Regions from separate parts of the Dinghuibacter silviterrae genome, predicted to be linked through region 2. Evidence: riboswitches for the same ligand, from Rfam matches in the RefSeq annotation. Region 2 holds a riboswitch; the other holds the start of a gene.
What was found. Region 2 has a riboswitch for cobalamin ahead of EDB95_RS05420 (TonB-dependent receptor plug domain-containing protein). Riboswitches for the same ligand answer to the same signal wherever they lie in the genome.
Positions count from the first base shown of each region.

Region 1: linked by a shared signal. The riboswitch ahead of metE (5-methyltetrahydropteroyltriglutamate--homocysteine S-methyltransferase) and the one ahead of EDB95_RS05420 (TonB-dependent receptor plug domain-containing protein) in region 2 are both predicted to bind cobalamin.

Region 1 is NZ_SODV01000001.1:100,603-110,804, forward strand. Features, by position in the region: gene EDB95_RS00535 (nuclear transport factor 2 family protein) at 1-331, shown strand, start outside; gene EDB95_RS00540 (hypothetical protein) at 424-741, shown strand; gene EDB95_RS00545 (TonB-dependent receptor) at 807-3,308, shown strand; cobalamin riboswitch at 3,359-3,550, shown strand; gene metE (5-methyltetrahydropteroyltriglutamate--homocysteine S-methyltransferase) at 3,673-5,952, shown strand; gene EDB95_RS00555 (serine hydrolase domain-containing protein) at 6,009-7,151, shown strand; gene EDB95_RS00560 (ATP-binding protein) at 7,190-8,371, shown strand; gene EDB95_RS00565 (YncE family protein) at 8,378-9,331, opposite strand; gene EDB95_RS00570 (helix-turn-helix domain-containing protein) at 9,376-10,185, shown strand.
Region 2 is NZ_SODV01000001.1:1,212,654-1,222,855, reverse strand. Features, by position in the region: gene EDB95_RS05430 (efflux RND transporter periplasmic adaptor subunit) at 1-1,275, opposite strand, end outside; gene EDB95_RS05425 (TolC family protein) at 1,295-2,752, opposite strand; cobalamin riboswitch at 2,790-2,982, shown strand; gene EDB95_RS05420 (TonB-dependent receptor plug domain-containing protein) at 3,075-5,045, shown strand; gene EDB95_RS05415 (DUF6580 family putative transport protein) at 5,055-5,630, shown strand; gene EDB95_RS05410 (bifunctional adenosylcobinamide kinase/adenosylcobinamide-phosphate guanylyltransferase) at 5,627-6,139, shown strand; gene EDB95_RS05405 (Dph6-related ATP pyrophosphatase) at 6,136-6,831, shown strand; gene cobT (nicotinate-nucleotide--dimethylbenzimidazole phosphoribosyltransferase) at 6,833-7,912, shown strand; gene EDB95_RS05395 (adenosylcobinamide-GDP ribazoletransferase) at 7,909-8,673, shown strand; gene cobC (alpha-ribazole phosphatase family protein) at 8,670-9,266, shown strand; gene EDB95_RS05385 (MarC family protein) at 9,277-9,855, shown strand; tRNA gene EDB95_RS05380 (tRNA-Arg) at 9,993-10,064, shown strand; gene EDB95_RS05375 (MarR family winged helix-turn-helix transcriptional regulator) at 10,162-10,202, shown strand, end outside.

The DNA of each region.
Region 1 (10,202 bases), 1.1 Mb from region 2:
TACCGAGGACACCAACTTTGAGGTATATTATGACGAAAAATCGCCTACGCCGACCCAGGTCGTCATGGGTAGAAACAACCTCTACCCCGTGTTCAATGATCTGAACCAATACTTTTCAACGATGCACTTCAACGGCCAAAGTACGCTCAAGGTAGACGGGGACCGGGCAACAGGCATCACCTATTGCCGGGCCTATCACCTGACCGTCCCCGACGGGGTGCAAAAGCTGATGATTGCCGGTATCCGGTACTACGACACAATGGTCAAACAAGGCGGCGCCTGGCTGTTCGCCGAACGAAAATTGAAAGTATGCTGGATCGAAAATAGGTAAGGGCATTAATTTTCAGTCCCTTGCGTTTTTTGATGAACGGTTCGACTTTCTCCCAAATTTGAAATATTGTTGCATTTGGAGTAATTTTGCCCATGTTCAGACGGCATCCCAAGATTATTGCAGTGCTTCTCCTGCTGGCCCTAAGCCAGCATGTAGGCTTGCGTTTGTGGATGCACCATTGGCTGCATGAGCACAATACCGCTTCTGCCGCAGCCCCCGTACAACTTCAACAGGCTTGTGATTGCTTCAGCGATACCATGTTACCGCTGGAGGAATCCACCGTCTTCACCCTTACTATCCCCAGCCAAAATGCTACTGCGCTGGGAGACATTCCCTCTACGACGGTTCCTGATACCGAAAAGGTGTTTTATTCCCTAAAAGGCCCTCCGGTCACTCCTGTTTGCGCCTGATTCCAATCGATCTCAGACCCCCAGTCTGACCTCACGTCTATTTTACTGCACAATCAAAACGGAACATGAACCGGATCATATATCTATTTGTTGCCTTAATTTATATCCAACCCCTGATGGCAGGGAATACCGTCCTCTTCGGCTCCATATCCGGCACCGTCAAGGAAAAAACCGATGGCAAGCCCATCGCCGGTGCTTCCATTTCGATCCCCGACCTTAAGATAGGTACCTTCACCGACGCGGAGGGGAATTTCACCCTCAACTTCAATTCCAAGGGTCTTCACCTGGTGGAGATCAGCTTTGTGGGCTACGCCACCGTCTATAAGACCATCGACCTAAACAAAACGTCTACCCTGGATATTCAAATGTCCATATCCAACATCGAAACGGATGAAGTCGTCGTCACCGGTGTCAGCAGGGCCACGGAATTAAAAAGAACACCCATCCCCATTGTCGCGTTGAGTAAAACTTTCCTCCAGGAACACGCGGCCGCCACCAATATCATCGATGCAGTGGCCAACGTACCGGGTGTCAGCGCCGTCACTACGGGCCCCAACATCTCCAAACCCTTTATCCACGGCCTGGGCTATAACCGGGTCGTCACGGCTGAAGACGGTATTCGCCAGGAGGGCCAGCAATGGGGCGACGAACACGGCATCGAAGTAGACCAAAACTCGATCGACCGCGTCGAGATCATCAAAGGCCCCGCCAGCCTCAGCTATGGCTCCGACGCCATCGGGGGTGTCGTTAACCTGATCACGCCCTCTCCCGTGCCCCAAGGCAAAATACTCGGCTATGTCAGCGGCATCTACGGCACCAACAACGGGATGATCAATAGTTCCGTCCGCCTGCAAGGCAATGAGAACGGGTTTGTCTGGGGTCTTCAGGCTTCCCAAAAGGCGGCCAAAGACTACCAGAACGAGCGGGACGGACGCAACTGGGCGACGAACTTCAACGAAAAAGACGCACGGGTCATGTTGGGTCTTAACAAAAAATGGGGCTATTCCTACCTCAATGCCTCTTTGTTCGATGACCTACAGGCAATACCCGACGGGAGCCGCGACTCGGCCACCCGCAAATTCACCTACCAGATCACCGACGCCGACACCACCCGCCCGATCGTCAGCAATTCGATGCTCAATTCCTATTCGCTCCCTACCCTACACCAACACGTCCAGTTGTACCGCATCTACGACGTCAGCAGCTTCGCCCTGGGCAATGGTAACCTCAATGTCAACCTTGGCTGGCAATACAGCCACCGGCGGGAGTTTACCCACCCCACCGCGCCGGATATCCCCGGTCTTAACCTCCAGCTCACTACCTATAACTATGACATCAAGTACAATTTCGACCTGGGTGGTTACGAAACCAGCGTTGGTGTCAACGGGATGTACCAGAACAATGCTTTAGGCTACAGCACCGATTTCCCGATCCCTGCTTACCACCAATTCGACATCGGCGCTTTCCTCGTGGAAAAGAAAACCTATGAGAAATTCGACCTGCTGGGCGGTGTCCGGTTTGACACCCGTTCCTTCTCCGGGCAGGGTGCCTATATCGATACATCCGTAGCCTACTACCCTTCCCTTTACAAAGGACCAAACCCCACCACGACGCCTAACGTAGCCCTGCAATTCAGTCCCTTGAACAAGACGTTCTCCGGGCTCACCGGCAGCATCGGGGCCACCTACAACGTCACCGACCACTTCCTGGTAAAGGCCAACATTGCCCGTGGCTACCGCGCGCCCAGCATCGCCGAACTGTCCGCCAACGGACCCGACCCGGGCTCGCAGATCTACCACGTGGGCAACAGCAATTTCAAACCGGAATTCAGTGTGCAGGGAGACTTCGGCGTCGCGCTGAGCTATCCCTTCCTGACCGCCAGCGTCAGCTTCTTTGACAACAATATCCAAAACTATATCTTCCAGGAACAACTGCTCGACGCGAACGGTAACCCCAAGCGGGTCAACGCCGACGGATCGCCCAATCCCAACGGCCAGTACAGCGAGTTCTCCTATGTCCAAAGCAAGGCGCGCATCGACGGGGGCGAGGCCTATCTCGACATCCACCCGGTCTCCTGGCTCCATTTCGAAAACGCCCTCACCCTGACCTACGGCACCAATCTTTCCAACGGAGGACATGCCCCCGACAGCCTGAAATACCTGCCCTTTATCCCGCCGCTCCATACCCACACGGAACTGCGCACCGTGGACAGCAAAAAGGGCTTTGGCCGTTTCAAGAAAGGGTATATATACGTCGGCTTTGATCACTATGACGCCCAGAACCGTTTCTTTGCCGCCTATGGTACGGAAACCTATACGGCCGGCTATAACCTCCTGAGCGCCGGTCTCGGCGTCAACCTGGTGAACGCCGCCGGCAAAAATATCGTGCAGCTCTTCATCGAGGGCACCAACCTGGCCAACATCAACTACCAGTCGAACATGAGCCGGTTAAAGTATTTCGACAACCCCGTCGTTCCCCCCGGTATCCAGCCCGGGATGTTCAACATGGGGCGGAACATCACCTTCAAGGTCATTGTCCCATTCGACCTCTCTCCTAAAAACAGCTAAGCAAGCGGACCGCTTTTTTTGTATCTTTGCCGCCCGAAGCTCTTTCTTTATCCCTCATCAACGGAGAAGGTCCCCGGTCCCGCACCGGGGTTAATAGGGAATTGTGTGTAAATCACAAGCTGTCCCGCAACTGTAAGTAACGACACCGTTTTTGCCCGCGTAGTCCACTGCCTCCCCCGGGAGGTGGGAAGGACGGCGAAAATGTTACAAGCCAGGAGACCTGCCTTCACCGTATGACAATGCTTTCGTGGACAGAAGCCGATTGTCGTGTGATGCAACGTCATCTCTACTTCATTCCATAGGCAGCATTGTGCGGTTCAGCAAGCGCTTTTTAACGGTTTACAAAAACATTAAAAAGCAAGACATGCAAACACACAACCTAGGCTACCCGAGGATTGGCAGCCGACGTGAACTCAAAAAAGCCGCCGAGCAATACTGGGCCGGCAAAATCCCCGCGGCACAGCTGATGGCCACGGGCAAGACGATTCGTGAACAAAACTGGAAACTCCAACAGGAGGCAGGCATCGACCTTATTCCCGTCGGTGACTTCTCCTACTATGACCAGGTGCTCGACACCAGCCTGATGGTCGGCGCCATACCCGACCGCTATCATGCGCTCACGGTGGACAAACAGCTCCCCGACATCGACCTTCTTTTCGCCATGGCCCGGGGTTACCAAAAGGACGGTTATGACGTCACCGCTATGGAAATGACCAAGTGGTTCGACACCAACTACCACTACATCGTCCCTGAATTTACGGCCGGCCAGACCTTCCGTCTCTTCAGCCAGAAGCTGATCAATGAATACCGCGAAGCCAGGGAAGCCGGCATCAACGCCAAACCCGTGTTGCTTGGCCCGGTATCTTATCTGTTATTAGGTAAGGAAAAAGAGGCAGGCTTCCACCGCCTGGATCTCCTCAAGAAACTCCTGCCCGTCTACCTCGACGTTCTTGAAAAACTCGACGAGGCCGGTGCGTACTATGTACAGTTCGACGAGCCCTGTCTTTCCCTCGATCTTACCACTGCTGAACAACAGGCCATCGTCAAAACGTATGCGGAGATCAAGGCTACATTTCCAAACCTGCACATCATCCTGGCCAGCTATTTCGAATGCTATGGGGAGAACCTGTCCACCGCCCTCGCCCTTCCCGTAGGAACACTCCACCTGGACCTGGTCCGCTGCCCTTCCCAACTGGACGACATACTGACCACTTCCTTTGTCAACACCCGTACAAAACTTTCCTTAGGTGTCGTCGACGGTCGGAATATCTGGAAAAACGATTTCCGCCAAAGCCTGCAATTCATCCAAAAGGCGGCCGGTAAGATCGGTAAAGACCGGATCTGGATCGCGCCTTCCTGCTCCCTGCTCCACAGCCCTTGCGACCTGGACCTGGAAACCACGATGCTCAAACCATGGCTGGCCTTCGCCAAACAAAAAGTACAGGAGGTGGCCACCCTTCGTACACTGGCCGCCGGTGGCGCCAACCCGCTCTTACAGGAAAATATCGACGCCATCAATAGCCGGCGCGCCTCCCCGCTGATCCACAAACCGGAGGTAAAGTCCCGGGTGGACCTCATCACCGAGAAAGACGCCCGCCGTCAGCACGCCTTCCCCGAACGCCGGGACCGTCAGCGCGAAACGCTGCGTCTGCCCCTGTTCCCCACCACTACCATCGGCTCCTTCCCCCAGACAACGGAAATACGGGGCATCCGCGCCCGCCTGAAAAAAGGAGAACTGACGGCCCGGGAGTATGATGTGCTTATCGAAAAAGAAACCGAGGAAGCCATCCGCTGGCAGGAATCCATCGGCATCGACGTCCTCGTCCACGGCGAGTTCGAGCGCAACGACATGGTCGAATACTTCGGCGAGCAGCTCGACGGCTTCGCCTTTACCGAAAACGGCTGGGTACAAAGCTATGGCAGCCGCTGCGTCAAGCCCCCGATCATCTTCGGAGATGTTTCCCGGCCGGTACCCATGACCGTCCGCTGGTCCGCCTACGCCCAGTCCCTCACCGACAAATGGGTCAAAGGCATGCTCACCGGCCCCGTGACCATTCTGCAATGGTCCTTCGTCCGCAACGACCAGCCCCGCAGTACGACCTGCACCCAGATCGCCCTCGCCATCCGTGACGAAGTCACAGACCTTGAAAAGGCCGGCATCCGCGTGATCCAGATCGACGAGCCCGCCATCCGCGAAGGCCTTCCCCTGCGCAAAGCCAACTGGAAAGAATACCTCGACTGGGCCGTCCGCGCCTTCCGCATTTCCGCCAGCGGCGTAGCCGACGCCACCCAGATACACACCCACATGTGCTATTCGGAATTCAACGACATCATCCAGGCCATCGCCGACATGGACGCCGACGTCATCACCATCGAGTGTTCCCGCTCCCAGATGGAACTGCTCGACGCCTTCGCCGACTTCCGCTACCCCAACGAAATCGGCCCCGGCGTCTACGACATCCACTCCCCCCGCGTGCCTTCCAAAACCGAAATGCGCGCCCTCATGGATAAAGCCCGGTCCGTCGTGCCCGCCGACCAACTCTGGGTAAACCCCGACTGCGGTCTGAAAACCAGGGCCTGGCCCGAGACCAGGGCCGCACTCGTCGCCATGGTCGAGACCGCCCGGGAGCTCCGCACTTCGTAGTTTTTTTGCAGCGGGCGGCCTTTTGCAGGGCCGCCCGCTTTGCTTATATTCATTACATGAAAAGCGTCCTCTTCGTCCTGCTGGCGGCGTCGTTCTCCTTTGCCGCCAACGCGCAATACGTCCGGCCACTGACGACCACCGCCATCGACAGCCTGGTAACAACGCTCATGGAAACCGGCAAAGTGACTGGCCTCTGCCTGGGTATCATAGACAACAACCAGCCCGCCTACATACATGCCTACGGCTACAAAGACAAACCCGCACACAAGCTAAATGACACCGCCACCTGTTTCTATGGCGCCTCCCTGTCCAAAGCGCTGTTCGCCTACCTGGTCATGCACCTCGTAGACCGCGGCCAGATCGACCTCGACAAACCGCTATACACCTACCTGCCCAAGCCCATCCCCGAATACGACAACTATAAAGACCTGGCGGGCGACGACCGCTGGAAGCTGATCACCGCCAGGAACTGCCTCGATCACACCACCGGTTTTCCCAATTGGCGAAGGTTCAACCCAAGAGACAACAATAAACTGGAATTCTTTTTTACCCCGGGCCAGCGATTCGCCTATTCCGGGGAAGGGCTGTACCTGCTGCAAATGGTCGTCGAGACCGTCACCGGCCGCCCCCTGGAAGACCTCGCGCAAGAATATATTTTCCAGCCCTTCGGCATGCGGCGGACCAGCTATATCTGGCAGCCCGCTTTTGAAAGCGATTACGCCCTCGGCCACCTCGAAAACGAGAACGCCCTCCCCAAAAACAGACGGACAAAGGCCAATGCCGCAGGCTCCATGGAAACGACCATTGCCGACTACACCCGCTTCGTAGCCGCCGTGCTCCGCGGAGACGGCGTCTCTGCCAAAGCCAAAAATGAGATGCTGTCCCCCCAGATCGCGATTGTCTCCCGCAGACAGTTCCCCTCGCTGGATACCGCCACGACCATGGCCAACCTCGGCATCCACCTCTCCTACGGCCTCGGCTGGGGTTTGTTTACAAGCCCGTACGGGCGCGCGTTTTTCAAAGAGGGCCACGACGACGGCTGGGAGCACTATGCGCTATGCTTCCCCGACCAGGGCAAGGCCGTCATCGTCATGACCAACAGCAGCAACGGGGAAAGTATTTTTAAGGAGCTGTTTCACGACCTCACGGGCGTGACGATCCCGTGGGAGTGGGAAGGGTATACCCCTTATCAAAAATAGTCCTTGCAAATCGAATATTTTATATTATAATTGCAAGGATGATTAAAAGACAAGCTCAGTCAGAATTAACCCAGTTATTGGAGGAATTCCCTGCTGTTGGGGTTCTTGGGCCCCGTCAGATCGGAAAAACGACCCTGGCCGAGACAATTGCGGCCGCCGAAAAACCAGAGCCCATCTATCTCGACCTGGAAAGACCTTCTGAGGCAGCTAAGCTTAATGAACCGGAAGAATATTTTGAAATTCATAAGGGAAAACTGATTATCCTCGATGAGATTCAGCGCGTCCCCGAGTTGTTCCAAATCCTTCGGGGTGTAATTGACCGCCGGCGGCGTGAGGGATTCAGGACAGGTCAGTTCTTAATCCTGGGCTCCGCATCGCTTGACCTGCTAAAACAATCCTCGGAATCGCTAGCCGGTCGAATAGCTTATAAGGAGTTGTCGGGTCTTACAGTAGCTGAAATCGATCACAAAACGTCCGCCGACTTCGAACGACTATGGCTTCGAGGAGGGTTTCCCGACAGCTTTCTGTCAAAAAGTGACGAAGCCAGTCTAAGGTGGCGGTTGAATTTCATCAGTACTTACCTGGAAAGAGATGTCCCACAGCTTGGCCCCCGTATACCCGCCGTGACATTACGCAATCTTTGGACCATGCTGGCCCACAGTCAAGGGGGCCAGCTGAATATTGCTCAGCTCGGAAATAACCTCGATGTTGCTGCACCTACTGCAAAACGCTATGTAGAATTGTTGGAAGATCTGCTCTTGATCCGCACCCTTCGCCCCTGGTCCGGGAACGTAGGTAAACGACTCGTCAAAGCGCCTAAAATTTATATAAGGGATAGTGGTATCACGCATGCGCTGCTCAATTTGACATCGATGGATGATCTGCTAGGGCATCCGGTCGTCGGAGCCAGTTGGGAGGGTTTTGTTCTTGAGAACCTTTTGTCATGCCTCCCTACAGGAGTCACACCGTGGTTTTACCGAACGTCGGCCGGAGCGGAAGTAGACCTGGTCATCGAGAAGAATAGCAGGGAAAAATATGCCATTGAAATAAAACGCTCACAAGCGCCTTCCGTCTCTAAAGGCTTTCACTTAGGTTGCGAGGACCTCAACGCCACAAAACGGTTTATTGTCTATCCGGGTAAGGAGCGCTTTCCCGTGACAAAAGAGATCACTGCCATCCCAATATTGGATATGATGAACGAACTAAAGGATAGGAAATAGTTCCCTCTACATCCCATACACCCATAACGCCGCCTCCTCCCCACCCCTAGCCGGCACCGCCAATATCAGCTTCCGCTCCCCCGGCAACCAAAGGCAGGTACGTGCGCCCCGACGCGTAGGAATATGATTCACCAGGGTATCCCCTCGGAATACGTCTAGGTACCCCTCCCCACCAGATACAAAAAGCACCCCGTTATCATAAAACACATCATCCGCATCCCCAACGCAGGGCAGCGACGCCCCCATCGACCCGGTCCGATTGTCCAATACCCTCACCTGCGCCGGGTGCCGGTACCCTACAAAAAGCCGCGCCTTATCCAGCGCCATCGGGAAATTGGCGGCACCTCCACGATTCTTCCATTGACCCGTGATCCGCAACGTCCGCATATCCGCTGTAACCACCTCACCCTCGTCCGGAATATTGATCCATACCCGCCCGGAATCGTCCAACTGGAAAGACTCCGGGTGTCCTTTCAGGGGCAAATCGCCGACCTTCCGTATCGCCAGCGGGTCGATCACCGCAATCCCTCCGCTTCCATATCCCACATATACCCGCGCTCCATCATACCGCACATTATCCGCGTCATCCCCTAGCGCCACGCGCCCCAACTCCAAATAACGCCCACCATCATACACGATACAATCGCCGGAACCGCCATCCGCCACCACCAAACGCGACGAAACATACACCACCCCTTGCGGCTCCCGCAACCCCGTAATCGAATACAGCCGCCTCCCGGATGAAAGGTCCACCACCTCCACCGTACCATTCCCCAGCGCCGCCACGAAAACACGGCGCCCCACCGAATCATAGGCCAGGTGGTCGATCCTGCCGCTGACCCCTGTGAGGGGTATTTTTGTCTCCAGGTGCAGCAGGTCTTTTTCCAGGTGTGTGGTGTCGACCGGGTTTCCACAACCCAGCAGCGCGAGCATCACCCCTATCCATCCCATAAATTTCATTTGGAATAAAGTTACACTACCTTAGCATACGTCAATCAACCGCCATGAGCGACCGCGACGAAAGGATAGCCCGGGTCATAGATTATATTCTCGCCCACCCCGACCAGGACCTCTCCCGCCAAACCCTGGCCGGACTGGCCTGCTATTCCCCGGAACATCTTCCAAAGCTCTTTAAACAAATGACCGGGGAAACACCCAAGCAATACAGCCTCCAGCTCCGCCTGGAAACCGCCTTCCATAACCTCGTCATCCATCCCCACAAATCCGTGGAGGACATCGGTCTGGACAGCGGGTTCACCTCCCTTTCGACGTTTTCGAGGGCCGTAAAAACCTACTTCGGCCATTCCCCCGAACAAATACGCTGCCTGTCCCACGCGAGGCAAATGCAACTGCTGCACAAGGGTACACCCTCCGAATGGAACAGTCCGGCCGTACCGGCGAGTCCGCCCGAGATCGACGTCATAAGACACCAATCCGTGAGCGGCGTGTTCGTCCTCGCCCCCTTCAACGACCCCCAAAAGATTACGGAGGCCTTCCAGGCCCTCCCCCAGGGAGAGGCGCCCTTCTACGGCATCCTCACCCCGCACCTGCGCAACACCTACCGGGCCTTCCTTCCTACAGGGCAAACGCCCACCTACCGGATCCCAGCGGGCACCTATGCCCGTTTTACCGTCAGCGGCGGTCTTCGAACCACCAACAAGGCTGCCCATTATTTTTACCGCCGGTGGCTACCCGACAGCGGCTTCAAAATCGCCGGCATCGCGGGCTTTGAGACCTTCGACCGACATCCGGCAAAGAATCCCTACGACCAGCTCCAACGACACATCCACATCCCCATCGAGCATATCCGCTAACAGATTCCCCAGTTTTG
Region 2 (10,202 bases):
GGGCGCGCTCACCACCGTGTCTCCGGGTTGAATGCCACTCAGGATTTCGATATAGTCGTTGTCCTGGATACCCGTGGTCACGGTAATTCTCCGTACGGTGTCGCCACGTACCTGGAACAGGACTTCCATGAGGTCGTTGGGCGCGCCGGAGGCATCGTCACCCCGCGAAGCCGCCAGCTCTTTCTTTTCGGCGGCCTGTGTCTTGGCGGAAAGGCCTTCGGGGGCGGCTGTTGTCACCGAAAGAATGGGGACGGCCAGGACGTGGGTTTTGCTCCGCGTCTCGATGTCGGCACTGGCGCTCATACCAGGGCGGAAAGGAAACGATTTGTGGGGTACGATCAGGTCTTTATAGGAGGACGGGATCAACCGGACGTGTACCTTATAGTTGGTGACATCGGTATTGCTGGTCGTGGTGGTTACGGAAGAGGTCAGGGCGGCATTGCCGTTGGCGATCTGCGTGACCACGCCCCGGAACTTCCGGTTGTTGTAGGCGTCTACCTCTACTTGGGCGCTGTCCCCGATGCGGACCTTGGGAATATCGTTTTCTCCTACGTCCACCTGGACTTCGATCTGGCTCATATCGGCCACGCGCATCATCTCGGTACCCGCCATTTGCGCGGTCCCCACAACGCGTTCGCCTTTTTTGACACTGAGCAGCGAAACAAGCCCGTCCATGGGTGCCAGGATGATGGTCCGGGAGAGGTCTTTGTCTGCCTCTGTCAGGCTGGCCCGGGCGGAAATGACGCCGGCCTGGCCGCTGCGTACGTTCTGGAGGGCGGCGTTATAGTTGGCCTGGGCGGTGAGGTATTGGCTTTGGGTCGTTTCGAATTCGGACCGGGAAACCACCTTTTCGTCCAGGAGGGTTTTTTCGCGGTTAAATGCGGCTTCGGCCTGGTCCAGTTGGGCTTTATAGCTGGCAATGGACGCCCTGGAATTGTCCACTGAGGCTTGCTGCTGGTCGACGATGGCTTCGGCGCGCTGGCGGCTGGAATTGTAAATGTCGGCGTAAATACGGGCCACCACCTGGCCTTTTTTAACAGTATCTCCTTCCTTGACCAACAGCTCCGTGACTTCCCCGCTAACGTCGGAACTCACCTTGACCTCTATTTCCGGGTATACTTTTCCCGAAGCGCTGACAAGCTCTGTGATGTCCCGGTAATAGGTTTTGTCGACGGCCACCTTGATACCTGCATCTCCGCTCATCGCTTTCATCACAAAGAATACGATAGCCAAGACCACGAGAACGATCAAAGTCCACAACAGGAATTTCTTCATTAGATAAAGTTTTGTGTAGTTAGAACTTCACGCCCTGCCCCTTGTAAAATTCAAGCACCTTCATCTTGAACACATAGTCGTACTGGGAGCCGAGCAGGTTGATCTTGGCTTTGAAAAGGTTATTCTGGTTCGTAATATAGTCGATGGTATTGAGCAAGCCGATGGAATAGCGCTTGCTGGCCAGGTCGAACGACGTCTGGGCCGTCGTCAGGGCTTTCCGGTTGGCCTGGAAACGCTCCATGGCGGCCACGGCTGCGGAAAATGCCTGGTAGACGTTTTGCTTTAGCGTCAGCAGATCGCTTTCTTTCTGGAGCTCGGCGGACCGGATGTTGAGCTTTGCTTTTTTCACGGCGGTACGGGCCTGGTTGCCGTTAAAGATCGGTACGTTGAGCTGTATCCCCACCTGCTGCCCGAAATTCTGGTCGAGCTGGTTCCAGTAACCCTGCCACAACTGGCCAAAGGAATTCTTGGTATAACCGTAGGTATAATTGGGGGAAAGGACGTTGTTGACGACCCCGTTGTTGTAGACGAAATACGCGGTCGTATCGATCCCCGCCAACTTTGCAGTGCTCAACTGTTTAAAGGTGTTCGAGAAACGATCTCCAAGGCTGCCGAAGACCTGGATCGTGGGATACAGCTGACCCTTGGCGGAAGCATACGCCTTGTCGGCGGCTTGTATGCGGTATTCGTTGAGCTGGGATTGTGGGAAGGTCCTTTCGGCCATGGCGTAGACCAGGTCGGGTTGCAACTCCCCGATGGGTTCGACCGGTATGGTCTCCACGGCGGGTGTATCCAACACGAAGGGATAGGCGGCGTCCAGGCTCAGGGTAGCTTTGAGTTGCAGGACGTCCTGGTCATACGTAGCCTGGGCGGAGATGAGGGCGGCGCTGTCGCTGGCCAGTTGGGCTTCCAGCTCCGCGGCGTTCAGCTCCGGTTGAGAGCCCGCATCGACCAGCTTTTGGGTGTTGGTCAACTGGTCCCGGCTCAGCTGTACCTGGGCAATGCTGATGTCGACCTGTTGGCGTGCAGCCAGGGCCGTTAGGTAGGCTGCCGATACGTTTAAGGAGACGTCGTTGCGGACCTTGTCGATATTGGTTTTTGCCGCCAGGTAACTCAACTTGTTGGATTCGATCAGGCGGCGCTGGCTAAACCAGTTGAACAGGTTCACGCCTCCTTGCAGGGTATAGCTTTGATAAAGAAAGTCCGTGGCGATAAATTGGTTGGTGGTCGGGTCTACAGAATACCCAAAACTCAGGCCCAGCCCCGTGTTGAAGGACCACTGCCCGTACTGGGCCGCCCTGCTTTGTTTGAAGGTGAGCTCCGAGATCCGGGCGTCGATGTCTGCTTGTCTTACCGATATGTTGTTCGCCATCGCATATTCGACACATTTGCGCAGCCCCCATTTTTCCTGCGCCCTGACGAGACCAGGCGCCGTTACAGAGGTACCGAAGAGTAACACAAGGGTAAGTTTTCGCATAAGGCAAAAATATGGCTGAAATTATGGAATTTAAATGATCTTTGCGGCGGATGTTGGTCTCTTTACCCTTAGGGTAAAGGGTTAAAAGGGAAGACCGGTGCAAATCCGGCGCTATCCCCGTAGCTGTAAACTCCACAGATATACCCGCGGCAAAAAGCCACTGTTCCACGGAACGGGAAGGCGCCCCGGGTGGAGCAAGCCAGAAGACCTGCCAGAATCCATCGTTATCTTACGCGCTTTCGGGTGAAAAGCGGGAGAGAGAAGCGCCTTATCAGCAGGCGCTTTCATCCCCCTTTCACTCGATAAGTTTAAAACCATGCGAATGAAAGGATTTTACGCTTCACTGGTCCTGCTTATCCCCGGTTTGCTCCGGGCCCAAACCGACACCACCCGTTCCCGTCAGCTGGACGAGGTCGTTATCACTGCCGACAAAACGTCCACCAAACTTTCCCAGACCGGTAAGATGGTTGATGTGATCACCCGTGCACAACTTGAACGGAGCGGCGCCAAAAGCCTTTCCCAGATACTGGGCGAGCAACCCGGTATCATAGTCGGCGGCGCCGGCAGCAACCCCGGATCGGTCAAGTCCATCTATATGGAAGGCGCCGGTAACGGCTATACGCTCATCATGGTGGACGGCGTTCCCCTGATGGACGCCTCCAGCACGGACAACAGCATCGACCTCCGGTCCCTGACCCTGGAAGACATCGACCGCATTGAGATCGTCAAAGGCAGCCAGTCTGTATTGTATGGATCGGACGCCATTGCCGGAGTGATCAACATTATCACAAAAAAAGGAGCCGACAAACCCATCGCGCTGGCCGGACAGGGCAGCTATGGGACCAACAATACCTGGAGCGGCAATGTTTCCGCAGGCGGTAAGGTAGGGCGGGTTTTAAAGTACAACGCGGGTTTTGGTTATTATAAAACCGACGGTATTCCCGAGGCAACCGATACCATGCCCGGCACCCCAAACCCCCGGGACGGGTCCAAACAATACGCTTTTCATGCCGCGCTGGACTGGCAGGCGGCCAAAGGCGTCACCATTTCCCCATTTTTGCGCTATAGCCACTTCGACGGCAGCGCGGATGGAGGATCCTTCTTAGTCGACACCAGCTTTACCTATACGCTAACCAACCTGCAAACGGGCGTCCAGTCGCTGGCACAACTGGGGAAGGGCCAGCTTCACCTGGTCTATGCTTTTAACCGGACTCATCGCAACGACCTGGACGATTCGTTGCCCAACCTGAACGCCAAGGGCTTTTTCTCGTCTGATGCTTTTACCGGGTATGAACATTACGGGGAGGCCTTTGTAAGCTATCCCGTCACCGGCCGCGTCAACGTCGTCGGGGGTGTCGATTACCGCCACCTGTCGACGGAGCAAACATCCCTGTATCTCTACCCCGGGTCCCCCGTAAGTCCGGGTGTCCTTTCCAAAGACAGTGCCCACTATCAACAGGTCGGGGTGTACGCGTCGGCGACAGCCAAACTCCCCGGGGGTGTATACCTGGACGGCGGTCTACGGTACAACAACAATTCCAGATACGGGAACAGCCTTGTATTTAATGCCGACCCCTCCGTGACCATCGCCCACAGGATAAAACTATTCGCTAATTTTTCCAGCGGGTATAAGGTCCCCTCCCTTTACCAGCTCTACTCATCTTATGGCAACAAGGACCTGAAGCCCGAAAAAGCCCTGTCCCTGGAAGGCGGGGCGGAATACACGGCCGGCCCCTTCCGGCTGAGGGCGGCGTACTTCGACCGGTGGCTGCAGGACGTCATTTTCTTTTCCTCCACGTCAACACCCCCCTACGGCCTGTACATCAACCAGAACAAGGAACGCCAGCAGGGCGTGGAGACGGAAGCCAGTTGGACCATCATCCCCCGGCTCCAACTGACCGCCAATTATACCTATGTCACGGGGACCGTTACGGACAAATCCGGAGAAGGCGGCAGCGATACCACCTATCCCGGTCTCTACCGTATTCCGAAAAACAGCGCCGGGGCCGCCCTATCCTACCAGTTTAGGAACGGCTTTTTCGTGAGTACCAACGTCCAATGGCAAGACAAGCGCACGGACCTGTACTACGATGGGAACATCGGCGGCGACGCAAAGGGGACCCTCCACGCCTTTACCCTTTGGAACGCTTACGCTGAGTACAAGCTCCCCAGTTGGCAGCACATCAAGTTTTTTGTAGACGCCCGGAACATCACCGGCGCCACCTACATGGAAACCTATGGATATAACACTTTAGGATTTACCTTTACGGGTGGACTGAGACTTTACCTATAAAATATTTTTATGACCCGATTCAATCCCCGGACGCCCGCCGTCCTCGCTTTGCTCCTGGCAGTGGCCGCCCTCAGGGTGATTTTTTCAACGGACCCCCACCTTTCTCCCCTGGCCGTGTTCACCCCCATCGGGGCCATGGCTCTTTTCGGGGGTGCCTGCTTCAGCAACCGGGTCAAGGCTTTTGGCTGGCCCCTGCTGACGCTGTGGATCAGCGATCTTTTGCTGGACCGCTTTGTCTTTTATGGGCACTGGCGGCTTTTCTACGAAAATTTTTACTGGACCTACGGGGCGTTCGCTCTGATGGTCGTGACAGGTCGTTTGTTGCTCCGGAAGGTCACGGTGACCCGGGTGCTCCTCGCCACCGTGCTCTCCGTCCTGATCCACTGGATCGTTACCGACTTCGGGGTATGGCTGGAAGGCACGATGTACCCGAAAACAGGGGCAGGTTTTGTCGAATGTCTGGTGGCCGCCATTCCCTATGAGCGCTTTGTGCTCGCGGGAACCCTCGTCTATGGCACGATCCTCTTTGGTTCGTTTGCCTGGATGAACCGGCACCACCGGGCGCTCCAACCGGCCATCCAATGATCATCCTGGTCACGGGTGGCGCCCGCAGCGGGAAAAGCCGGTATGCCTCCGAACAGGCCCTGGCCCTTTCCCCCAGGCCCCTCCACGTGGCCACCGCCCGGATCTGGGACGAGGAGTTCCGGGAGCGGGTGGACCGGCACCGGGCCGAAAGAAACGCCGCCTGGGAGTGTGTGGAGGAGGAAAAATATATACACCGGCTCTCTTTACATGGCCGCGTTGCCGTGATCGATTGTGTCACCCTCTGGCTGACCAATTTCTTCGTAGACGAAGCGCAGGACGTGGCGCGCTCGCTCAACGCCTTCCAGGCCGAGGTCGACGTCCTGCACCGGACCCCCGGTACCTTCTTTATTGTCACCAACGAGATTGGTATGGGGGTCCACGCCGAGACGGAGGTTGGGCGGCGGTTTACCGATCTTCAGGGGTGGGCCAACCAGTACGCCGCCCGTCTGGCGGAGCGTGTCGTCCTGATGGTGTCGGGGATCCCCGTGACGATAAAAGGTGCGCCATGACGCCCGGAAATATTTTGGGCGCCACGCCCGCGATGTTCAACTGGAGCGGAGGCAAGGACTCCGCCCTCGCCTTGTGGACGGCCCTGCAGACGGGCGACTACGAGGTCCGCTGCCTCCTGACTACGCTGAGCCGGGAATACGCCCGGGTGAGCATGCACGGGGTTCGGGAAAACCTCCTGGACCGGCAGGCCGCGGCCATTGGAATCCCCTTAAAAAAAGCCTTTTTAGCCGAGGACGCCGGTATGGACACCTACAATGCCGTCCTCAGGAACGCCCTGCTGGAAATGGGCACGGAGGGCATCCATACGGCCTTATTTGGCGACATCTTTCTCGAAGACCTCCGCGCCTACCGGGAAAAGAACCTTGCAGAAGCCGGTTGGACGGCCGCCTTTCCGCTCTGGCAGAGGCCCACCCGCGACCTCCTGTTGGAGTTTATCGACCTCGGTTTCCAGGCTGTCATTGTTTGCGTCGACGGCACACGTCTCGACGCCTCGTTTGCCGGCCGCCTGCTCGACCGTTCCCTCCTGAATGACCTGCCACCGGACGTCGACCCTTGCGGGGAGAATGGCGAATTCCATTCTTTTGTGTATGCCGGTCCTCTTTTCCGGGAACCCGTTCCTTTCCGGAAAGGCGAAGTCGTCTACCGTACGTATGCGAACGCAGGTTTTTATTTTTGTGACCTAATCGCCTGATATGCTTATCACCCCCGACGCCTCCCTGAGGGAAGCCCTGCTCGACAAAATCAACCACAAGACAAAGCCCCCGGGTTCCCTCGGACAGCTCGAAGACCTGGCCCTCCAGCTCGGGTTGATCCAGCAAACCCTGACTCCTGCTGTCGTGCGTCCTTCCCTGCTGGTCTTTGCCGGGGATCATGGGATCGCCGCCACCGGTCTGGTCAACCCCTATCCCCAGGCCGTGACCGCCCAGATGGTCGTGAATTTCATCCGTGGCGGGGCCGCCATCAATGTCTTTTGCCGTCTCAACGATATTGCCCTGAAGGTCGTGGACGCGGGTGTAAACATGGTTTTCGACCCCGAGGTCCTCGACTCCCCCCTCTTTTATAATGCCTCCATCGCACGGGGCACCCGCAATTACCTGGAGGGCCCCGCCATGACTGCCCGGGAATGCCAGGCAGCCCTGGACAAGGGCGCTTCCTTGGTGGACGAGCTGCAAGCCACCGGTTGCAATACCGTTGCTTTTGGGGAAATGGGCATCGGGAACACCACTTCCGCCGCCCTCATCATGGCCTCCCTGACGGGTATCCCCCTGGCCTCGTGTATCGGCCGGGGGACCGGTGTGACCGACACCCAACTCGACACCAAACGCGCCACAGCCGCCCGGGCCTTGTCCCTACACCCGGTCAGGAACGGACGCGAAGCCCTACAGGCCTTCGGCGGCTTCGAGATCGCTATGATGACGGGCGCCATGTTGCGCGCCGCCGAAAACGGCATGACGATCATCGTCGATGGTTTTATCACCAGCGCCGCTCTTTTAGCCGCCCATGATATGGAGCCTGCGGTCCTCGACTATTGCATTTTCGCCCACGAAAGCCACGAACAGGGGCACCGGCGTCTCCTGGAGTACCTGCACGTCAAACCCTTGTTGCGCCTGGACCTGAGGCTTGGGGAGGGTACCGGCGCAGCCCTGGTCGTTCCGCTGGTGCGTGCCGCGGCGGCCTTCCTGGTGGAAATGGCCAGTTTCGCGGACGCGGGGGTGAGCCAGGCCGGCGAAGATGCGGCGGCTGGCGCCGCCGGAAAGGAGGTCGCTCCATGAGCCGGCTCCGCCGCGAAGTCCGCGTCTTCTTCACCGCTGTCATGTTCCTGACGCGTTTACCCGTCCCCCGATGGACCGACCACCGCCCCGAGTACCTCCGGCAAGCCCCCCGGTATTTTCCCTGGGTGGGGTTGATCGTAGGACTCATCGCCGCCGGCGTCTACGAAGCCGCCCGGCTCGTGTTCCCGGTGAACATCGCCCTGGTGGCCTCCATGGTCTCCAGTATCCTCGCCACCGGCGCCTTTCACGAAGACGGCTTCGCCGACGTGTGTGACGGCTTTGGCGGGGGCTGGACCAAAGAAAAAATCCTGGCCATCATGAAGGATTCCCGCCTGGGCACCTTCGGCGTCATTGGGCTGGGCGCAATGCTGGGGCTCAAGTTCCTGACGCTGCAAGCGCTGACGGGAGCGCCGCTGGTAGCGCTACTGCTCTTCGCCCACGCGGCCAGCCGCCTATTCCCGGTGGCGATCATGCAAACCTATCCCTACGCCGGCGACACGGAAGCCAGCAAATCCAGGGACGTCACCGGTCGCTTGCAACCGGTAGGTATCCTACTGGCGCTGGGCGTGCTTGTTGTTCCAGCGCTGATGCTGCCCCCGGCCTACCTGTTGACACTAGTGCCCGCGGCCCTTGTCACCTTCGGCCTGGCCCGCTATTTCGCCCGCTGGATCGGCGGGTATACCGGCGACTGCTTAGGCGCCATCCAACAGGTAACAGAGTTGACTATTTATCTGGGTGCTTATATTATTGCCAGCCAATGACCGTTTACCTGATCCGTCATACCGCACCCGAGGTCCCGGAAGGGACCTGTTATGGACAAACCGACGTGCCCTTGAAGAACACGTTCGACCATGAAGTGGAAAACTTGCGCAACCGATTGCGCATCGAGGTCGCACGTGTCGTCAGCAGTCCACTAAGCCGTTGCCGGTCATTGGCACAGCGCCTCTGGCCGCTACAGACCATCGAGACCGCCGACGCGCTAAAAGAGCTACACTTCGGTGACTGGGAAAACCGCGCCTGGCAAGACCTCGCAGGTCCCGCGCTGGACCGGTGGATGTCGGATTTCGTCCACGAACGCGTGCCCAACGGAGAAAGCTATCGCGACCTTTACGAGCGTTGCAGCGGCTGGTGGGACGAGCAAATCGGCGGTAACCGGGGTACGCAAACCGGCCACAGGCAGGCCGCGAAGAATGACCCCGCGGCCATCGTGACCCACGCCGGCCCCCTCCGCGCCCTCCTCTGCCACGTCTGCAAAACCCCGTTGGAAGCGGCTTTCGGGGCCTATCCCGTCCCTTACGGCGCGGTATACCAGTTGGAAGAAGAAACCGGTCACTGGACCGCCCGATTATTGTAAATTCACGGGCATGACCTGGAACCTCAAAGAGATCCTCACCATTACTTTTACCCTTTTTGCCGTCATCGACATCCTGGGGTCCATCCCGCTGTTGATCTCCTTCAAGGCAAAAATGGGGGACATAAACGCTGCAAAGGCCACGGTCATTTCGGGGGCGCTCATGCTGTTGTTCTTTTTCGGAGGGGCGGAATTCCTTTCCATCCTGGGCGTAGACATCCACTCCTTTGCCGTCGGGGGCTCCATCGTGATCTTCCTGCTCGGGCTGGAAATGGTGCTGGGCCTGGAATTCTTCAAAAGCGAGGGCGACGTTCACTCCGGGACCATCGTCCCCATCGCCTTCCCCCTGATCGCAGGGTCGGGGACCCTGACCACGATCATGTCGTTGAAGGCGAATTTCGACAAGACCAACATCCTGGTAGGAATTTTAATTAACCTTATTATCGTATATGTTGTGTTAAAATTGCTACCACAGCTCGAACGCCTGTTAGGGAAAAGCGGGCTCATCGCCATTCGTAAATTCTTCGGGGTCATTTTGCTGGCGATCGCCGTGAAGATCTTTGGCAGTAATATCATCGCTTTTGGAAAGTAAACAGGGCTTACAAAAAAGTTTTTTTCATCCATCCGTCATAAACCGTGTCTGCGATTCGGGTGAATTTCCTATTTTCGCACCGCTCCTGCTTAAGAGAGAATGGTTTTTTTGGCTGTTTGTGGTATAAATGGCCTCTTGGTCTTGTCGTACAATGGATAGTACGTGAGCCTCCGGAGCTCAAGATCCAGGTTCGATTCCTGGCAGGACCACGACCTCTCTTTATACTTCTGCACCTTTTTGCAACCGCAAAGACGGCCGATAACCGCAAAAACGCCGATAGATCCTTTAACCTGATAAATTAAGTTGATGATACCGCAGAATACGAATGCCACGCTCATCCACCAGTT